4 regions of the Bacillus pumilus genome follow, and region 1 is predicted to be linked to each of the others. Evidence: riboswitches for the same ligand, from Rfam matches in the RefSeq annotation. Region 1 holds a riboswitch; each other region holds the start of a gene.
What was found. A riboswitch is a leader RNA that binds a small molecule or an ion and turns the genes downstream of it on or off. The one in region 1 is predicted to bind S-adenosylmethionine.

Region 2: it holds a riboswitch for S-adenosylmethionine, as region 1 does, so the genes downstream of both, CKW02_RS16185 (methionine ABC transporter ATP-binding protein) here and mtnW (2,3-diketo-5-methylthiopentyl-1-phosphate enolase) in region 1, are expected to answer to the same signal.
Region 3: it holds a riboswitch for S-adenosylmethionine, as region 1 does, so the genes downstream of both, CKW02_RS07635 (DUF2292 domain-containing protein) here and mtnW (2,3-diketo-5-methylthiopentyl-1-phosphate enolase) in region 1, are expected to answer to the same signal.
Region 4: it holds a riboswitch for S-adenosylmethionine, as region 1 does, so the genes downstream of both, CKW02_RS05500 (bifunctional homocysteine S-methyltransferase/methylenetetrahydrofolate reductase) here and mtnW (2,3-diketo-5-methylthiopentyl-1-phosphate enolase) in region 1, are expected to answer to the same signal.

Annotation. Positions count from the first base shown of each region.
Region 1 is NZ_LT906438.1:1,316,054-1,321,256, forward strand. It holds gene mtnA (S-methyl-5-thioribose-1-phosphate isomerase) at 1-733, opposite strand, end outside; gene mtnK (S-methyl-5-thioribose kinase) at 740-1,933, opposite strand; SAM riboswitch class I at 2,013-2,171, opposite strand; gene CKW02_RS06610 (pyridoxal phosphate-dependent aminotransferase) at 2,337-3,527, shown strand; SAM riboswitch class I at 3,572-3,673, shown strand; gene mtnW (2,3-diketo-5-methylthiopentyl-1-phosphate enolase) at 3,776-4,996, shown strand; gene CKW02_RS06620 (2-hydroxy-3-keto-5-methylthiopentenyl-1-phosphate phosphatase) at 4,997-5,203, shown strand, end outside.
Region 2 is NZ_LT906438.1:3,073,725-3,078,927, forward strand. It holds gene CKW02_RS16180 (methionine ABC transporter permease) at 1-345, opposite strand, end outside; gene CKW02_RS16185 (methionine ABC transporter ATP-binding protein) at 338-1,363, opposite strand; SAM riboswitch class I at 1,519-1,627, opposite strand; gene CKW02_RS16190 (SCP2 sterol-binding domain-containing protein) at 1,730-2,071, opposite strand; gene CKW02_RS16195 (thioredoxin family protein) at 2,192-2,494, opposite strand; gene CKW02_RS16200 (toprim domain-containing protein) at 2,507-2,851, opposite strand; gene CKW02_RS16205 (YusG family protein) at 2,980-3,216, opposite strand; gene gcvH (glycine cleavage system protein GcvH) at 3,262-3,645, opposite strand; gene CKW02_RS16215 (arsenate reductase family protein) at 3,712-4,068, opposite strand; gene CKW02_RS16220 (acyl-CoA dehydrogenase FadE) at 4,179-5,203, opposite strand, start outside.
Region 3 is NZ_LT906438.1:1,512,043-1,517,245, forward strand. It holds gene carB (carbamoyl-phosphate synthase (glutamine-hydrolyzing) large subunit) at 1-583, shown strand, start outside; gene CKW02_RS07615 (dihydroorotate dehydrogenase electron transfer subunit) at 580-1,356, shown strand; gene CKW02_RS07620 (dihydroorotate dehydrogenase) at 1,350-2,282, shown strand; gene pyrF (orotidine-5'-phosphate decarboxylase) at 2,254-2,958, shown strand; gene pyrE (orotate phosphoribosyltransferase) at 2,966-3,604, shown strand; SAM riboswitch class I at 3,818-3,920, shown strand; gene CKW02_RS07635 (DUF2292 domain-containing protein) at 3,989-4,180, shown strand; gene CKW02_RS07640 (phosphoadenylyl-sulfate reductase) at 4,167-4,868, shown strand; gene CKW02_RS07645 (sulfate permease) at 4,882-5,203, shown strand, end outside.
Region 4 is NZ_LT906438.1:1,110,717-1,115,919, forward strand. It holds gene metH (methionine synthase) at 1-691, opposite strand, end outside; gene CKW02_RS05500 (bifunctional homocysteine S-methyltransferase/methylenetetrahydrofolate reductase) at 675-2,516, opposite strand; SAM riboswitch class I at 2,595-2,713, opposite strand; gene CKW02_RS05505 (YajQ family cyclic di-GMP-binding protein) at 2,795-3,286, opposite strand; gene CKW02_RS05510 (CvfB family protein) at 3,524-4,372, shown strand; gene CKW02_RS05515 (BMP family lipoprotein) at 4,604-5,203, shown strand, end outside.

The DNA.
Region 1 (5,203 bases):
TACGGGCAATGCGATCAGCTCCAACAATGACTGCAGAAATTTGTTTTTCTTTCATCGTATGGGCTGCCATGTTATCTGTAATGAGCGTCACATCTACGCCGCCTTGCATGAGTTCCCATGTTGTCAGCCTAGCCCCTTGGAGAACAGGGCGTGTTTCACAGGCATAAATGTGAAGGTCGAGATTTTTCTTTTTGGCTAAATAAAATGGAGCAAGGGCTGTTCCGTACCGGCTCGTGGCGATGGAGCCTGCATTGCAAATGGTCATAATCCGATCACCCGATTTAAAGAGCTGGAGTGCATTTTGACCGATTTGTCTGCATGTTTCTTCATCTTCAATTTGAATTTGAATGGCCTCATGGACAAGATCTGTTTTGGCTGCATTGACCGAAGCTGCACGATCAATGCGCTGCAACAATCGCTCTAATGCCCAGGCTAGATTCACAGCGGTTGGACGAGCACTGTTTAAATATTCTTTTATCTGAATGACTTCTTGTCTAAACACATCAATTTCTTCTGTCTCAATGTCTTGGGCACTGAGCGCCAGTCCAAAAGCTGCTGTAATGCCAATGGCAGGTGCTCCCCGCACTTTTAACGTGACAATGGCATCATACACGTCTTCTTTTGTATATAGATGCTCAAACACAGTTTCTGCCGGTAATTTTTGCTGATTCAAAATGTTAATATAGTTTTCTTCCCATTCGACAGAACGGGGGACTTCAAATTCTTTAGACAAAACCCGTCACTCCTTTACAGATTGCTGGAATAATGCGACGAGGTCAGACGCTGTTTCCACTGCATGATATTGTTTGATGAATGTTTTTCCGAGCGTAAGTGCTGCTTTTTTCTGCTGAATCCGTTTAGATGGTGATGGAATCGCATCGAGATCAGCGGCATGAGCAAGGCCAATCGTTCGGCGGACAAGTTCACAGCCCGCAAAGCCTGTCGCTTCTTTTAAAATACGGTCAAAGGTTGTTTCTAAAAAACTGTCTGATACACTAAACGCTTCAATGCTGTCTTCTTTCCAAGCTTTTGCGAACACTTCTTTGAAGGTTGCCCATACATTGACGACATGGTCAAAAAGGTGCTGCTGATCGTGTTCATTCTCACGAGACAAAGCATTTAGGAACAGGTTAGCGATAAAGTGACCGATATCGAATCCGAAGGGACCATAAAAAGCGAATTCTGGATCAATGATCTTTGTTTCCGTCTCACTTGCAAAAATACTGCCTGTATGAAGATCTCCATGAACAAGTGTTTCGGCAGATGTCAGGAAAATACGCTTCAATTCAGCTGCTTTTGCCTGCACTTCAAGATCTGCCCAAAGCGCTTCGGCAGCTTCTCTTAATTCTTCTTCGAAATCATTTGTGCCGCTATCAAAGAAAGGATCTGTGAAGACGAGCTTTTCGGTAATGTCACAAAGGTCCGGATTCGTAAATTGCTTCACAAATTGTTTTTTAATTTTAGGATTTGTGGCAAAGTCAGAAGTGTAAAAAAGTGTTTTTCCTAAAAATTCTCCGACATGATCGGATAAATGCGGATATTGTTTTCCGGCAATTAGCCCTTTTCTGACGATTTCGAGGTGTGATAGATCCTCCATTGCCGTCACAGCAAGAGCTGTATCTGAATAATAGACTGCTGGTACGAGGTGCGGTGTATACTCTGACTGCTTGATCAGGGCAGTACTTTCGATTCTCGCACGGTCTAATGTAAGCGGCCAGCTCTCTCCGACCACCTTGGCGTAGGGCAGTGCCTGCTTGATGATCAAACCTTTTTCTTGTTTATGATCAAAAATATGAAAGACGTAATTTAAATTCCCGTCCCCGATTTCCGTACATGTCAAATGACTACTTTCTTGGATCAAGCCAAGTCTAATTGCGAGTGCAACTGCCGAGCTTTCTGTTAATTCTTCATATGATGCCGTAAGTGTAACCAATTGCTTCCCCTCCAAATCATATAAAAAAGCCTCTTTCTCCTGAGAGAAAGAGGCTTGATGGCGTGTATGCTCAAAGCCTCTCTTATCTCTCAGCACATACGTCTGATGGAATTAGCACCGTGCCCTATAAGACAATTGTCTTGGCGCTTACTTGCTGCGCCCCACTTCACAGTGGTATTAACGGTCGGTTGCTGTTGGGGTCAAAAGGCCAAATCCCTCGCCCAACTCTCGATAAGAGAAATCAATATGTCATTGTCTCGTGTCTGTTTGCATTTCTTAATTCAAGATATTATCAGAGCTGCGCTTCACATGTCAATCCTTTTTCAAAATTGCTTTACAATTCGTAAAACAATCCATTACAGTATTTGTATTGCTACGTAACTTGAATAGAAGGTGAAGAAAAATGGAATTCCAGCAATCAGATGTATTGAAACAATTACCGACACAATTTTTTGCATCCCTTGTCCAAAAGGTCCAGAAAAAGGTGCAGGAAGGCGCAGATATTATTAATTTAGGGCAGGGAAATCCTGACCAGCCAACTCCCGCGCACATTGTAAAAGCCATGCAGGAAGCGGTATTAAAACCTGAAAATCATCAATACTCGTCATTCCGCGGAACAGCGAAATTAAAAAAGGCTGCCGCTGCCTTTTATGAAAGAGAATATGGTGTCACGCTTGATCCGATGACGGAAATTGCGATTTTATTTGGCGGGAAAGCAGGGCTTGTTGAGCTGCCGCAATGCCTGCTGAATCCGGGTGATACGCTCCTTGTTCCAGACCCAGGTTATCCTGATTATTGGTCAGGTGCTGTGCTTGCTGGAGCTCAGATGGTGACGATGCCGCTTCTTGAACAAAATGATTTTTTACCTGACTATGACAGGTTGCCTGAGGATGTTAAGGAAAAAGCAAAGTTGATGTATTTAAATTATCCCAACAATCCGACAGGTGCCACGGCAAGCCGTTCATTTTTTGAAGAAACCGTTACATTCGCAAAAGATCACAAGCTCTGTGTTGTCCATGATTTTGCCTATGGCGGCATTGGGTTTGATGGGGAAAAGCCAATCAGCTTTTTGCAAACAGATGGAGCGAAAGAGACAGGAATTGAAATATACACATTGTCTAAAACGTATAATATGGCCGGCTGGAGAGTAGGTTTTGCAGCAGGAAATCCGTCTGTTATTGAAGCGATTGAGCTATATCAGGATCACCTGTTTGTTTCACTGTTCAAAGCCACTCAAGATGCGGCAGCGGAAGCTTTGTTAAGCGACCAAACGTGCGTACAGGTGCAAAATGATCGATATGAGAATCGGCGAAATGTGTGGATTGCTGCCTGCAAGGAGATTGGCTGGGAGGTCACTGCACCAAAGGGGTCGTTTTTTGCTTGGCTAAAGGTGCCAGAAGGATATTCATCTGAATCTTTTGCTGGCGTATTATTAGAGAAAGCACATGTGGTTGTGGCGCCGGGGAATGGGTTTGGTACTCACGGTGAAGGATACGTGAGAGTAGGACTTTTAACAAATGAGGAGCGGTTAAAAGAAGCCGCTCGGCGAATCGATTCCTTGAATCTGTTTGAAAATAAGCCATTGACAACATGAATAAACGGTGCGATAATTCAGACAATATTTAAGAAAATTGAATATTCTTATCAAGAGTAGGCAGAGGGACTAGCCCAATGAAGCCCGGCAACCGACTTCCATGAAGCACGGTGCTAATTCTTGCAGCAAGCGCTGAGAGATAAGATTCGGATGAATGACACGAAACAACCTCTTTAAGGCGCTGATAAAGCACTTGGAGAGGTTTTTTTATTGACCATATGCATGACGCAATCGAAAGGGGATTCCTAGTGAGTGAATTACTGGCAACATACGTATTAACACATCGAGAGGATGAACAAGTAAACCGAAAAGCGGAGCAGATCGCGCTTGGTTTAACAGTTGGATCATGGACGGATTTGCCGCAGCTCAAAAAAGAGCAGCTTCAAAAGCATAAAGGCCGGGTGGAAAAGGTATCAGAAAAGTTTGCTCCAGCCGAAAATGGCCTATATCAATCTGAGGTGACCATTGCTTATCCTGAGGCTAACTTTTCAGCGGATATTCCGGCCGTTTTGACGACGATCTTTGGAAAGCTTTCACTAGATGGAAAAGTGAAGCTAATCGACATTCAATTCTCGGATCGATTGAAAAGAAGTCTGCCAGGACCGGTATTTGGAATTGGTGGCATACGAAAAAAAGTAGGCGTGTTTGATCGACCTTTGTTGATGAGTATTTTTAAAGGTGTCATTGGCCGTGATATGGCAGATTTAAAAGAACAGCTCCGTTTACAAGCATTAGGCGGCGTTGACTTTATCAAAGACGATGAAATTTTATTTGAGAGCCCACTAGCCCCTTTTGAAGAACGAATCAAAGAAGGAAAAAAGATATTAAAAGAAACATATGAAGAGACAGGGCACCGAACGCTATATGCCGTTAATTTAACAGGCAGAACCTTTGAACTAAAGGATCGAGCAAGAAAGGCAGCTGAGCTTGGAGCAGATGCACTCTTATTCAATGTTTTTGCCTACGGGTTAGATGTCATGCAAAGCTTAGCTGAGGATCCAGATATTCGATTGCCTATTATGGCCCATCCCGCAGTAAGCGGCGCTTTGACAACATCGCACGAATATGGATTCTCCCATTCACTTCTTTTAGGTAAATTAAATCGATATGCAGGCGCTGATTTGAGTCTTTTTCCCTCACCGTATGGGTCGGTCGCACTTCCGAAAAAAGATGCCTTTGGAATCTATGAAGCTTGTGTAAAAGAGGATTCGGTTCAAAAAACGTTCCCTGTTCCGTCAGCAGGCATTCATCCTGGAATGGTTCCAGTTTTGATGAAAGATTTTGGACTCGATCATGTGATAAATGCTGGTGGAGGAATTCACGGACATCCGCGTGGAGCCATCGGCGGAGGGAAAGCATTTCGATCGATCATTGATGCGGTGATACATGGAGAGTCGATCCAAGAGAAGGCAGCTTCTTGCCAAGACTTAAAAGCAGCACTTGAACTATGGGGAAGGGTAGCAGAATAAATGAAAAAACCAATTGTATGTTGTGATTTTGATGGAACCATTACGAAAAATGATAATATCATTCGCATCATGAAACACTTTGCACCAAGTGAATGGACGAAGCTGAAGGACGATGTTCTCACAAAGGAGATCACCATTCAAGAAGGCGTCGGGCAGATGTTTCAATTACTGACGAGTGATCAAAAAGAAGCCATTCAATCGTTTATT
Region 2 (5,203 bases), 1.8 Mb from region 1:
AATTTCGACAAGACGTGCATAGAATGGAGCTGACCCAATGACAAGGGCAGGGAGTGCTGCATTTGGACCTAGAATTGTATGCATTAAGAATTTCGTGAACCCTAATAAAAGAATAATTAAGATGATAAAAGGAATCGATCTGAAAATGTTGACGACTGCACCGATGACAGCATTGATCGGTTTATTTTCCCAAAGACCGCCTTTTCCTGTAAGGAAGAGCAGGAGTCCTAGGATAATCCCGATTGCAAAAGCAAATGCCAATGAAATGAGTGTCATGTACACCGTTTCACCCGTTGCATTCCAAATCACATCTAGGTCAACGTTCGGAAACCATTTCTCAAACATGTGTCATCACCTCAATTTCAACCTGTTTACTTTGGATATAGGCGATGGCTTTTTCAACCTCGGTCTCTTCTCCATTAATATGGATAAAGAGTGTTCCAAACGCGCCTTCCTGCGTTTGAGAAATCTTTCCTTGAAGGATGTTTACATCGACCTTGAAGGATCGAATGATTTCAGTGATGAGCGGTTGCTCGGCAGAATCGCCAATAAAGGACAACCGTACGACCTGACCTTCTTTTACTCGCTCTAAGACGTGTTCGATTGTTTCTTTCGCTTCCTCTGGTTCAGCAAGCTGCTGTACAAATCGCTTCGTCATCTCTTCCTTCGGCTGTCTGAAGACGCGTAATACTTCGCCTTCTTCGACAATGCGTCCATTTTCCATGACCGCGACGCGATGACAAATTTTGCGAATGACGTGCATTTCGTGTGTGATGAGCACAATTGTCAGCCCTAAACGTTTATTGATATCCGCTAAAAGATCAAGGATAGAATCCGTTGTTTGCGGATCAAGCGCTGATGTTGCTTCGTCACAAAGAAGAACCTTTGGATCATTTGCTAATGCTCTCGCAATCCCCACACGCTGCTTTTGTCCGCCGCTAAGCTGAGACGGATACGCATTTTCTTTTCCTTCTAAACCGACTAATTTAATCAGTTCATTCGCACGCTCTCTCCGTTTCGATGTAGGTACACCTGCGATCTCAAGCGGGAACATAATATTTTGTCTCACTGTTCTTGACCAAAGTAGGTTAAAGTGCTGGAAAATCATGCTGATTTCTTGTCTTGCTTTCCGAAGTTTCGCATTCGATACTTCATTGATCCGGTTGCCTGCCACTTCAACAATTCCTTCTGTTGGCAGCTCCAGACCGTTTAATAGGCGAATAAGCGAGCTTTTTCCGGCACCGCTATACCCGATAATTCCGAATATTTCACCTTTATCAATATCTAAGTTGACGTCTTTTACTGCGTCAACATTTCCACTTTTTGAGTAGTACGTTTTTGATACATTCTGTAAATGGATCACAGTCTGCTCACCTGCTTTCTTGCTGAATCTATAGGTTGCCATCACATACGTTCATTTATTCTTCGTGCTGTCATGACTCTAGCCTGTTGCCAGATCAGTAAAAAAGACCTAACTGCAACGCAAGCAGAAAGGCCTTTTATTTCAAATACGCCTTTCTCTCATCTTTCAAAGCGTTGCGACTTTGAGTGAATTGGCACCAATTTCAGCTATGCTGACGGTTGCCGGGTTTCATAGGGCACGTCCCTCCACCTCTCTTAATAAGAGAAAATATGTTGTTTTATGTGATGTTCATGTTTTTACTAACGTAGAATATCATGCCACCCGAGATATGTCAACGCTGTAAATCGCTAATTTCCAAGTAAACGACTAAGTTATCATTTTTCGAAAAAAACCGTTCGTCAGCCAAAGTACCGCCTCTAGTCTTAGGAGCGCACGGAATGACCCTTTTACTTTCACTTGTCCCCTGCTAATTAACTGCTGTAAGGACATATCTCCATCTAATAATTGAAGTATTTCTTTTCTCTCACCATAAAAGATGAGATCCGATAACTCAATTGCAGGTAGTTTCTTCACTTCACCACGCTCATCCACAATCAATGTACAAGAGTCAGTTTCCGCCTCAAATGTAATCTTCAAGGATGATGATGAGAGCAGCGGTTTTAGCAATAATCGCTGCCCTGTGTTTCCATGGGTTTTCACTTTTTCCACATGTATAACCTCCCTGTCATTTGGTTATACATAACATTTCTCTACAAACATTCGCTTGTCCTTTATAAATAACTCGACAAATTTTCAGATGAATTGCTTGAAATATGACAAAAAACCGCTTTATTTAGCGGTTTCAATCATTTCATGAAGATATGGTACGGAGTGAAAGGCATAGCCTTTTTGCACCAGCTCACCTTTTTTAAACAGTAGAAAGCAAGGAACGCTTTCGATCTCAAAAGCCTTCGCAAAGCCTGGTGAGTAGTTTAAGTTATTTTCATAAAAAGGTACATCCGGCTGCATGGTGTCTACGACAGCCAGCATTTTCTTTGCCAGCTGACATGTTCCGCAAAACGGTGTATATAAGTATAAAAGAAATAAATCGTCCTTTATCTCCTTGAATTCGTGTTCTTCAATCTCTTTCATATACGTCCACCCTCATAAATATTTCGAATGAACATCAATGTTTGCAGCTAATAGGATAGATGCAATGTGGGCTGACGGTGAAGCGGCCACTTCGCGGTACGTTCTGTCGACAAAAAGATGAAATGCTTCAGGGAATTCTTTTCGAAATTGCTTCCGCAGTTTGTCGCCTGCATCGTCACTGTCTGCTAATATGTAAACGTCTTTCCCCAATAATTCGTCTACGAGCTGATCCAGCTTCGATGTACTGATCGTGCCATTGGTGCAAATGATGGTAACAGGTTCACTTATGACTTCTTTTAGCTTTTGTTTGTCTGTTTTACCTTCTACAATGATGACCTTTTCTACCTCTACATTCATCACGATCACCCGGCCCTTTTGACGTTGTTCACTTCTCCCTTAGATTACAATTTTTCATTCAGGTTGTAAAGATTGGGCGCTTGCACTAAAAAGACTGCAGCTTATGCTCACTGCAGCCTCATCTGTGATTAGCACCAGCCATTTTCATCATCACAGTCTACATATTTTTCTGTTCCGTGGGTCAATGTATCCGTCAGACGATAAAAACGATTTTGCTCATAGGAATAACCTGATTTTAACTCATATTGGTTTTCACTAATCATCGTGCCAATCTCTTCATTTTGATGATACAGCACCATGCCGCTTTCTTTGAATCGTCCAGTGACATGATCTGTTATATCCACATGTTCTTTTTGAAAAGACAAATTGGACACCCCCCCATAAAGGTAGAGTGTCCAATTTCACGTGAATTAGTCTTCTTTTGTCATTTCTTCATATTGCTCAGCAGTCATCAAGTTCTCAATTTCAGATGTATCAGCTGGCTCTACCACGATCATCCATGCTTTTTCGTATGGAGAGTCGTTGACGAATTCAGGGCTGTCATCCAGCTCATCGTTCACTTCGACGATTGTACCGTTGATCGGTGCGTAAAGCTCAGAAACTGTTTTCACTGATTCTACACTTCCGAAAGGCTCGTCCGCTGTAATTTTGTCTCCTACTTCAGGAAGCTCAACGAACACGATATCGCCTAGCTCAGATTGAGCAAAATGCGTAATACCGATACGCACCTTATCTCCTTCTACTTTGACCCATTCATGTTCTTCTGAATAACGTAAATCTTTTGGTGTGCTCATTCAATACCCCTCCAGTCTTTTCTTTCAATCTATATTGAAGATACCACAATCTGAATGAAAGTTACATCATTTCCAGACGCTTTTAAATGTATCTTCATTAAATCCAACTGTGACTCGTTTACCGTCTGTTGTAATCGGGCGCTTGATCAGCATTCCGTTAGATGCGAGTAATTCTAGCTGCTCGCCTTCTGACATTGCAGGAAGTTGATCTTTCAGCTGTAGCTCTCGGTATTTCTGTCCGCTTGTATTAAAGAACTTCTTCAGCTCTAAGCCACTTTTTTCGTAAAGCGCTTTTAATGTTTCTTTATCAGGCGTCTCTTCGACGATATGTATGCTGTTGATATCTTTATTGTGTTCTTCCAGCCATTTTTTTGCTTTTCGGCATGTACCGCAAGATGGGTATTCATAAAAATCTAAAGCCACTATTTTCACCTCCTGCAAGTAGTGAGAACATTTTATCACAAAATATTTTAAAAACCTAAATGTATGCTTACAAAAAGGTGCGGAGTGATACCCGCACCTTTTCAGCCGTCTTATACGATATATTTCTCTGCTTCAAAGATTCGTTTCGCCACTTCGCGCTTTTTGGCGATGACATTGATCGGGGTGAATCTTGTCAGTTTGCGAAGAGCTGACAGACTCATGCGGAGTGCATCTCCTTCTTCCATCGCGATCAAGGATTCTTTTGCATGAGCTTCAATTTTTAAGAAGGCTTCCTGCGTGAAAATTTGTGTGTAAGCAAGCTTTTGAGTATTCTTATCTAGCCCTGATGCAGCGATTGCCTTTTCAGTACGCAGAATCGCCGATTCAGCAGCAAAAATTTCATTGACGATATCCGCTATGTTCACAAGAATCTCTTGCTCTTTGTCTAATGCTTTTCCATACTTCATCGCCGCCATTCCAGATACCATTAAGGCGATCTTTTTCGCATGGGCGAGCAAGTATTTTTCTTGATCGAGCGGCTGATCACCTGGCTCTTCCGGCATCATCATCATGAGCTCTTCCTGTAAGGTTTGCGCCTTTTGAAGCAGCGGAAGCTCTCCCTTCATCGCTTTCTTCAAGAATGTGCCTGGTACAAGCAGACGGTTGATTTCGTTAGTCCCTTCAAAAATACGGTTAATCCGCGAGTCACGATAGGCTCTTTCGACCTCGTATTCTTGCATGAATCCATATCCGCCGTGAATCTGCACGCCCTCATCCGCTATATAGTCTAAAGTTTCAGAGCCAAGTACTTTACAAAGAGAGCATTCAATCGCATATTCTGCAATGGACTGGGCAATTTGTTTGCCATCCTTTTGCTCTTCTTCACTTAATAGACCCATGCGCTGTTCAAATAATCCGACTGTGCGGTAAACAGCACTTTCCATCGCATAGAGCTTTGCCGACATGTTGGCTACTTTTTCACCAATTAAGCTAAATCGAGAAATTGGCGTTTGGAATTGCTTACGTTGGTTTGCATATTCTGCCGATAATTGAATGACACGTTTTGACGCACCAACTGTTCCGACAGCCAGCTTGTAGCGTCCGATATTCAAAATGTTAAAGGCAATGACATGAC
Region 3 (5,203 bases), 200 kb from region 1:
AGAAGGGGTGTACGTCAAAGTTCCAGTCTTCTCTTTTGCAAAACTAAGAAGAGTCGATATTACACTCGGACCTGAAATGAAATCGACAGGTGAAGTCATGGGGAAAGATGTCACAATCGAAAAAGCTCTCTACAAAGGATTAATTGCATCAGGCATTCAAATTCCTAAAGACGGGACAGTTCTTCTGACAGTTGCTGACAAGGATAAAGAAGAAGGACTGGAGATTGCGAGAAGATTCCATTCAATCGGCTACCATATTTTAGCGACAGAAGGAACAGCGAATTACTTAAAACAAGCCTCCATCCCATCAAGTGTTGTCGGCAAAATAGGAGAAGAAGGCAAAAACCTTCTCGATGTCATACGAAACGGGGAAGCCCAATTTGTCATCAACACTCTGACAAAAGGAAAACAGCCGGCAAGAGACGGCTTTAGAATCAGACGTGAAGCTGTTGAAAATGGCGTAGCTTGCTTAACGTCGCTAGATACAGCAGAAGCGATTTTAAGAGTACTAGAAAGCATGACATTTAGAGCGGACGAAATGCCAGAAGTGAAAACGAATGCTGAGGTGACAGTAACGATATGAAAAAAGCATACTTGACGGTCGTCTCAAATCGAGAGATCGCTGATCATATTTACGAAATGACATTAAAAGGTGACCTTGTGGACTCCTTTCAAACGGCTGGACAATTTCTTCATATCAAGGTCAGCGAGTCCATGACACCGCTGCTGAGAAGACCGATCAGTATTGCCAATATTCATGCCGAGAAGCAAGAAGCAACCATCATCTATCGCGCAGAGGGAGAGGGCACAAAGCTTCTTTCCCAAAGGCGGGATGGGGAATCCATCGATGTCTTAGGGCCGCTTGGCAACGGGTACGATCCTTCAGTTGTTCAGCCAGGTCAGACAGCGTTACTAGTCGGTGGTGGAATTGGAGTACCGCCTTTATATGAGCTGTCCAAACGTTTAACGAAAAAAGGCGTCATCGTCAAGCATGTCCTTGGCTTTCAATCGAAAAAGGATGTATTTTACGAGGAGAAATTCCAAGCACTCGGAGATACATTTATCGCAACAGTTGATGGGACATACGGCGCAAAGGGCTTCGTGACAAGTGTCATTGAAGAGAATGATTTGAGCTTTGATGTCATGCTTTCCTGCGGGCCGACCCCTATGTTAAAAGCACTAAAAGACTCTTACCCCGATAAGCCTGTCTACATTTCAATGGAAGAACGAATGGGCTGCGGAATTGGTGCTTGCTTTGCATGTGTCTGTCATACCGATCAGCACGAAAAAGCTTACGTCAAAGTCTGTCTGGACGGACCTGTATTTAAAGCAGAGGAGGTGGCGTTGTCATGCTAAACGTTGAGTTACCAGGCTTATCTTTAAAGAATCCGATTATCCCTGCATCAGGCTGCTTTGGATTCGGGAGAGAATTTGCTTCATTATACGACTTATCCGTGCTTGGCGGTATCATGATCAAAGCCACAACCTTAGAACCGAGATTTGGCAACCCGACACCAAGGGTAGCAGAGACAGGTGCCGGGATGCTCAATGCCATCGGTCTTCAAAATCCTGGCCTAAAAGGCGTGCTGGAAAATGAATTGCCTTGGCTTGAGCAGTTTGATACGCCTATTATTGCAAACGTCGCTGGCTCACAGGTCGATGATTATGTTGAAGTAGCGAAGCAGATCAGCCAAGCAAAAAATGTCCATGCCCTTGAACTGAATATCTCGTGTCCGAATGTCAAAACTGGCGGAATTGCTTTTGGTACAGATCCTCACATGGCAGCAGCATTGACAAAAGCGGTGAAGGACGTGTCCTCCGTTCCTGTCTATGTCAAACTGTCTCCTAACGTAGCTAATATTGTGGAGATTGCTCAAGCGATTGAATATGCTGGAGCGGATGGACTCACGATGATTAACACGTTAATCGGTATGCGTTTAGATTTAAAAACAGGGAAACCGATTCTTGCCAATAAAACAGGCGGATTATCAGGCCCTGCGGTCAAACCTGTCGCTGTGCGCATGGTACATGAGGTCAGTCAAGCGGTTTCTATCCCGATTATCGGAATGGGCGGAGTGCAAAATGCTGAAGATGTACTTGAATTTTTACTAGCAGGTGCGAGTGCAGTAGCTGTTGGCACAGCCAATTTTGTGAACCCATTTATTTGCCCAGAAATCATTGAAGAACTGCCAAATGTATTAGAAGCCTACGGGTATTCATCTGTAGAGGAATGTATCGGAAGGAGCTGGAAACATGAAGCACTTGCCCATCATCGCGCTTGATTTTCCATCAGGGCAGGAGACGCTCGCCTTTTTAGAACCCTTTGAAGGGACACCATTATTTGTGAAGGTCGGCATGGAGCTGTTTTACCAAGAAGGACCTGCCATCCTTGACGCAATTAAAGAAAAAAACTGTCACATTTTCCTCGACCTCAAATTACATGACATTCCAACAACGGTGCAAAAAGCAATGAACCGGCTTGCCGCACTTGGCGTTGATCTAGTCAATGTACATGCTGCTGGCGGGAAACAGATGATGCAAGCTGCGTTAGAAGGGCTTGAAAACGGAACGCCTGCTGGGCAAAAACGTCCGGGCATTATTGCAGTGACTCAGCTGACGAGTACATCTGAAGACATGATGAGAAGCGAATTACTCATAGACCGTCCGCTGCAAGAGACTGTCATCCGGTACGGTCAATTGGCACATGAAAGTGGACTAGACGGTGTTGTTTGCTCTGTTCATGAATCCAAAGCTCTTCATGAGCACATCTCACCTGACTTCCTCACTGTTACGCCAGGGATTCGTTTACTAAATGATCAAACCGATGATCAAAAGCGTGTGGCAACCCCTGATTATGCAAAAGAGCAAGGTGTTTCACAAATTGTTGTCGGAAGGTCAATCACAAAAGCTGAAAAACCATTGGAAGCCTATCATCAAATTTTGAAAGAGTGGGAGTGACTGCCAGATGAAAACAAAAATTGCTAAACACCTATTACAAATCAAAGCGGTCTCATTGAAACCAGACGAACCGTTTACATGGGCAAGCGGTATCAAATCACCGATCTATTGTGACAACCGTCTCACCTTGTCCTATCCAGAAGTTAGACACGACATTGCTGAAGGTCTTAAAGAGTTGATTCTCACTCATTTTGAGGGAGCGAAGGTGATTGCTGGTACTGCAACAGCAGGCATCCCGCATGCGGCATTAGCAGCAGATCGTCTAAACGTCCCGATGTGTTATGTCAGAAGTAAGCCAAAAGCACATGGAAAAGGAAATCAAATTGAAGGTGCCGTATCAAAAGGCCAAAAGGTGGTCGTCGTAGAAGACCTGATTTCAACAGGAGGCAGTGTGCTTGAAGTGGTCGCTGCTCTTCAAGAAGCGGGCTGTGACGTACTAGGCGTTGCCGCGATCTTCACATACGGTCTGCCAAAAGCTGCGGCAGCATTCCAAGAAAAAAACATTCCATATGTCACCCTAACAGACTATGACACCCTGACAGACGTGGCACTTGAGCTGAAAGCGATTGAGCCTTCTGCTATGAATAAATTAAAACGCTGGAGACAAGATCCTTCCTCTGAATCTTGGATGGAAGAAATCGTCTAAATAGCTTCGTGTAGACAAACCCTCGCATTCTTTGTCAGGACTGCAAAGGTTTTCTGTCACGCTGAATACAATATGAAGCTGCGCATACCCGCACAGCTTTTTTATTTGGTTAAAAATAGTAAAATAGACTCAAATTTAAATAAAAACTAATCCTATCAATAAAGTCGGGTTGACTTTTGTTTGAATTGTGTTAATATTTAAGACAAATTAAAACACTTATCCAGAGAGGTGGAGGGACTGGCCCGATGAAGCCCGGCAACCTGCAATTTGCAAGGTGCTACTTCCTGCAAAATGATTCTATTTTGAAAGATAAGGAAATCGTGAGCTTCCTCATCTTTCTTTCGGAATGAAAGGAAGTTTTTTTATTTTAACGGTGAGGGGGAAGTGAAGCAAAAGCAGGATGAAGACTTAATTGAAGCCTATGCAGAAACTGATTGGGGATATGAATTCAGTTTAGTTACACTGATTGTTCAGGACGGTCAAGTGATCCAAGTGGAAGAAGACAGAAAAAATTCAGTTGACGTAGTGCGGAGAGTAGTGATACTCCGGAAGGGGAGAAACAATGTTAACTTATGAAAATTGGCAAGAGCCGTCCATTACATTTCAAGAAGATGATTTGTATAAAGGGGCCTTATCTGTGCTGAAATGGGCATACGGTCATTATGGTGATCAGCTCGTTTATGCATGCAGTTTTGGTATTGAAGGCATCGTCCTCATTGATTTGATTGCGAAAGTAAAAAAGGATGCAAGAATTGTCTTTTTAGATACAGGTCTGCATTTTAAGGAAACGTACGACACAATTGATGCGGTAAAGGAAAGATACCCGGGTTTAGATATTGTGCTGAAAACCCCTGAGCTGACGGTTGAGGAGCAAAACGAGCAGCATGGTGATCAACTATGGAAAACAGATCCTCAAAGCTGCTGTCATATGCGTAAGGTCATTCCTTTGCAAGAAGCGCTATCTGGCTATCCGGCATGGCTTTCTGGCTTAAGGAGGGAGCAGTCTCCTAAGCGAGCAGGGACGAACTTTTTAAATAAGGATGAAAAATTCAAATCAGTGAAAGTATGTCCGCTTATCCACTGGACGTGGAAGGACATATGGAGATATGCATCTAGAGAGGAACTTACTTATAATCCGCTACATGATCAGGGATATCCAAGTATCGGGTGTGCCCCGTGTACACAGCCAGCATTTACTGCCGAGGATCTGCGGTCTGGCAGATGGTCAGGCACAGCTAAGACTGAGTGCGGATTACATGAGTAAGGGAGCATAGTGTATGGAAATTGCCGCAATTTTATTTAGTTTATTTTTCGCTCTAAACATTGGCGCGAGTGGTGCAGCAGCTTCGATGGGCATCGCGTACGGATCAGGTGCGATTCGAAAGCCGATCTATGCACTCAGTGTATGTGCAGTTGGGATTTTAGCAGGTTCAGTTATTGGCGGTGGTGAGGTTGTCAAAACGATTAGCTCTGGAATTATGCCTGAATCCGTCATTACACTTGAAATTGTTTGTATTATTATTGGTTCTGCTGCATTATCACTCTTTATAGCGAATCTGATGGCCATCCCTTTATCAACGAGTGAGGTGACAGTAGGAG
Region 4 (5,203 bases), 210 kb from region 1:
ATTCAGGACCCGTCGCACAGTTCAGGCCGACACTCATTGGTTTCATATGCTCAAGAGAGATATAAAAGGCTTCAATATCCTGACCAGCGAGGGTAGTGCCCATCGGTTCAATCGTACCCGATACCATTAGAGGCAACTCAATACCTGTCTGCTGGAAGGCTTCCTGAATGCCTTTGAAACCAGCTTTTACATTCAGCATGTCTTGACTTGTTTCTAAAAGAAGGGCATCACATTTGCCATCAATCAGGGCGCGGGCCTGCTCTTCATAGTTTCTGACGAGCTCATCGAAGGTTGTGCCGCCTGTCACAGATAATGTTTTCGTAGTGGGACCCATCGCACCTACAACAAATCGGGGCTGCTCCGGCGTGGAGAAACGGTCAGCTTCGTCCTTTGCCAGCTGGGCAGCCCGTATATTGAGTTCATAGGCAAGGTGGCCAAGCCCGTATTCGTCAAGGACGAGCTTTGTAGCCCCGAACGTATTCGTTTCAATGAGGTCGGCGCTTGCCTCAAGGTATTCTCTATGAATCGCGCGGATGATGTGAGGGGCTGTCACATTTAAATACTCGTTACAGCCCTCATACTCTTCTCCGCCAAAGTCTTCTGCTGTGAGATTGGCATTTTGAATCATGGTCCCCATTGCACCATCAAGGACGAGGATGCGTTTCTTAAGCTGTTCAGTGATAGTTGACATGGGTGTTTGACTCCTTTTCTTTCTGATGAATGTAGGTGGTTAGTTCTGCTGTTAAGTCTGATCGAAGGAAAGGGGTAATTAAATAAATGCCGTTAAACAATTCGCAGGCTGTATCTAATAAAGAGCGGGCAATCGCTAAGCCTTCTGCTCGCTGCTTCTCTTTATCCTCACCAGCCTTGGCCATAATGTCACGAATGGAATCAGATAATTTGATGCCTGGAATTTCATGATGAATAAACTCCGCATTTCGGCTGCTTGTTAACGGCATAACGCCAATATAAATCGGCTTATCTAAATGACGGCTCTCCTCATGAATTTTCACAAGCTGTTCCTCAGAATAAACAGGCTGTGAAATAAAATAATCAGCACCGTATTCGATTTTTTTCTCAAGACGTTTGACCGCTTTATCAATGTGACGAACATTTGGATTAAACGCGCCAGCTACTGAAAAATTGGTCTTTTTGCCAAGCGGCTTCCCTGAGAAAGAAAGGCCTTCGTTAAACTGCTTAATCAGCCGAATCAAATCAAAGGAGGTTAAATCATAAACCGACGTTGCACCTGGAAAATCTCCAATCTTAGAAGGGTCGCCTGTAATGGCTAAAATATCAGTTAAACCAAGGGTGTCGAGACCCATCAAATGGGACTGAAGCCCAATCAAATTACGATCACGGCACGTGATATGGACGAGTGAACGCATATCAAGCTGCTGTTTCAATAATGCCCCGCAAGCCACATTGCTAATGCGCGGGGTCGCAAGAGAATTATCGGCTAATGTCAAGGCATCAATGCCTGCATTCTTTAACTCATTTGCCGCGACGAGGAATTTTTCGAAGTTCAGCTTCTTCGGCGGATCAAGCTCTACAATAATCGTCCGTTTTTTCGTAGCGAGCTCATCAAGACCTGGTTCAGTCCGCTGATCTTGAATCGAAATGATTTCTTCTTTTAATACTTTCACTTCTTTTTCAGTGATCGGGGCTAAATCCTTGACCGCTTCAGCCATTGCGTGAATATGCTGAGGCGTTGTTCCGCAGCAGCCGCCGATAATACGTGCGCCTTGATTTCTAAATTCAAGTGCACTTTTTCGAAAATAATCGTTATCTGTATCATAGACGAGTCTGCCTTCTTCAAGAGAGGGAAGACTGCTGTTGGGATAGACTGATAAATGGGAATTTTCTAAAATTGGAACGCCTTCGAGTGCCTGAATCATATGATAAGGGCCAAGCCGGCAGTTGATGCCAACGACGTCTGCGCCAAGAGAGGACAATTCAGATAAACCATCCTTGAGCGGTGTTCCATCCTGCAACACACCTTGTTCATGCATGGAGACGTTCATGACAATCGGGAGAGTCGTTTCTTTTCGTGCAATTTGGAGAACGGCCTTCGCTTCTTCCATGTCATAATACGTTTCTAGCAATAATCCATCGGGCTGCTCATTTAATAGAATGTACAGCTGCTCTCTAAAGCTTCGTTTAATTTCTTCAATTGTATAGGCATTTTTGTTAAACGTTCGAATGCCGCCGATCGTTCCAAGGACATAAGCAGAGCCGGCGGCTGTTTTTGCGATTTGTACCGCCTTTGTATTGATGCGCTTTGTTTCTTCCTCTAAGCCGTAGCGGGATAGTTTAATATAATTTGCGCCGTACGTATTTGTTTGAATGATGTCCGCACCAGCCTGCACATATGCTTCGTGCACGCGCCTTACTTCATCTTCTTTCGATAAATTTAATTCTTCAAAGCAGCGGTCAATGCCGTAAGAGTATAAAAGTGTTCCCATTGCACCGTCAGCAATCAGTACGCGGTTTTGTAAGTCTTGTAATAGGCCCATTGGTTTCCTCCTTATTTTTATGTAACAAAAAAAGCCTTCTGATAAGAAGAAGACTTTTTGGCTGTATCGTAATTCTTCTTCTTATCTTCCAAGCAGTTGCTTGCTGGATTTAGCACCTTGGTCATAGAAAATATATTTCTACTACACCGGTTGCTGAGGCTTCACAGGGCCAGTCCCTCTGCCTCTCTTGATAAGAAAGCGATATGAACATGTCAATAAATTGAACTTCCATCCACTGTATCGAAAAAATCGGAAATAATCAATGGAAAATTTGAAATTTATCGAAAATTTATAAATTGAACGTCAATCGGTAAATCTGCCTTGCGCATAAGTGAAATAACCTCTTGTAAATCATCTTTATTTTTTCCTGTTACACGCACTTGGTCATCTTGAAACTGTGACTTCACTTTGATGCCGGATTGCTTAATGAGTGCATTGATCTTTTTGGCGTTGTCTTGATCAATTCCGCTGATCAGCTTCGCGCGCTGGCGTACGGTTCCGCCAAGGGCATGCTCGGTTTTTCCGTAGTCGATGTTTTTAGTTGGAACATTTCGTTTGATCAGCTTTGACACAAGTACATCTTTTAGCTGCTCCAGCTTAAAATCATCATCAGAGATGAGCACGAGCTCCTCTTTTTCAAGAGAAATATCACTTTTACTTCCTTTAAAATCATAACGGTTTTTAATTTCCTTCAGCGCTGCTTGAACGGCGTTTTGCACCTCAGGCAGTTCAACCTTTGATACAATGTCAAATGAGCTTTCTTTTGCCATAACACATGACCTCCATGGATAGATATTGCGTCTATTTTATCATGCAACGTGGAGAAGAAGAAACTTTATCAAAGAGATGAGTCAAAGAGTTCTGCCAGCAGCGGTATAAATCGCGTTCGGTTTGACCACTTTAGCTAACAGAACTAGAGATGTTCATGTGAGGAGAAGTATAGTAGAATAAAGTGAATCAAAAGATGAACGAACGCTCTTTTATGAGCAGATAGGAAGGAAGAGAACATGAGACCAGGTGAGCAACTGACCTTGCAAATAGAGAACGAGATGGAATACGGCTACTTTTTGACAGATGGTGAAGATTCGGTCCTCTTGCACCGCAGTGAAATGACAGAAGATATTGGTGACCAAGATGAAGTAGAGGTCTACTTATACGTAGATCATGAAGAAAGACTAGCTGCGACGATGAAAATACCGACAATCAATGCGCATACATATGGCTGGGTAGAAGTCGTAGACGTCCTAGAAGACATGGGCGCATTTGTGGATGTCGGGCTTTCAAAGGATGCACTTGTTGCAACAGAACATCTACCGCCTTTTGAGGAAGCATGGCCGAAAAAAGGAGACAAACTTTACTGTATGCTGAAAGTCACAAGCTACGGCAGAATGTTCGCAAAGCCAGCCACTGAAGATGTGATCAGTGAATTGTTTACAGAGGCACCTGAAACCTTAATGAACAAAGAAATCACTGGTACGATTTATCGCTTAATTGCGACAGGCTCGTTTATGCTGACAGATACAGGCGTGCGAGGGTTTATCCACCGCACGGAACGAAAGGAAGAACCAAGATTAGGATCGACCGTGACAGGACGCGTCATTGCAGTGAAAGAGGATGGGACCGTGAACGTTTCTCTGCTTCCTAGAAAACAGGAAGCGTTATCTGTCGATGCAGAAGAAATTTTAACCTATATGAGAACGAGAAATGGTGCCATGCCTTATGGAGACAAAAGTGATCCAGAAGACATCCGTGAACGATTCCAAATGAGCAAGGCAGCCTTTAAACGAGCATTAGGTCATTTGATGAAAAACGGCCTAGTCTACCAAAAAGAGGGCTGGACATATGAGAAAAAATGAGCAGCGTGAAAGAGAACCCTAACCTCATGGGTTTTCATATCACACTGAAATGAAGAAAAAGGGATAAAATCATCATGGTTTTATCCCTTTTTTTATATTTGTGATAAATAATGGGTTTTTTAGTGAAAAAAGTCATGAAAAAAGCTGAAAAACCTTCACTTAATCATTGAAACAACGCCTCTCAAATCCGATAAGAAAGGAGTAAGGATGACAAAAGGAGTGTGTGTTTGGATGAAAGTGAAAATTTCATTGCTTCTGTTGGTAGCCGTGCTTATGGTGCTCGCCGCATGCAGCAATCAACAAGGGGAACCACCAGCATCAAATGCGAAGCATATTGGCGTTATGCTCACAGATGATGGTCTTGGTGATCAATCATTTAACGATTCATCGTTTAAAGGATTAGAAAAAGCACGTGATGACCTAGGTATTGAATTTGATTATAGAGAAATTGCAGAAACCGATACATATGAAAAAGGACTGACCGAGCTTGTAAAAGCTGGCAATGATCTCGTCATCGGGGTAGGCTTTAGTATGCAAGAAGACTTAGAAAAAGTCGCAAAGAAATATCCGAAGAAGCACTTTTTGCTCATCGATGCCGTATCTGAGCTGAAAAATGTGACCTCCGTGACGTTTAAAGAAGAGCAAGGCAGCTATTTAGCGGGCGCACTTGCTGCAATGACAACGAAAAGTGATGTCATTGGATTTGTTGGCGGTGTCGATGCGGAGTTGATCCATCGTTTTGAAAAAGGGTTCCAAAAAGGCGCCAAATCAGTGAATCCGAACATCAAGATCTTATCCACCTATGCTAATACGTTTAGTGATGCGGACAAA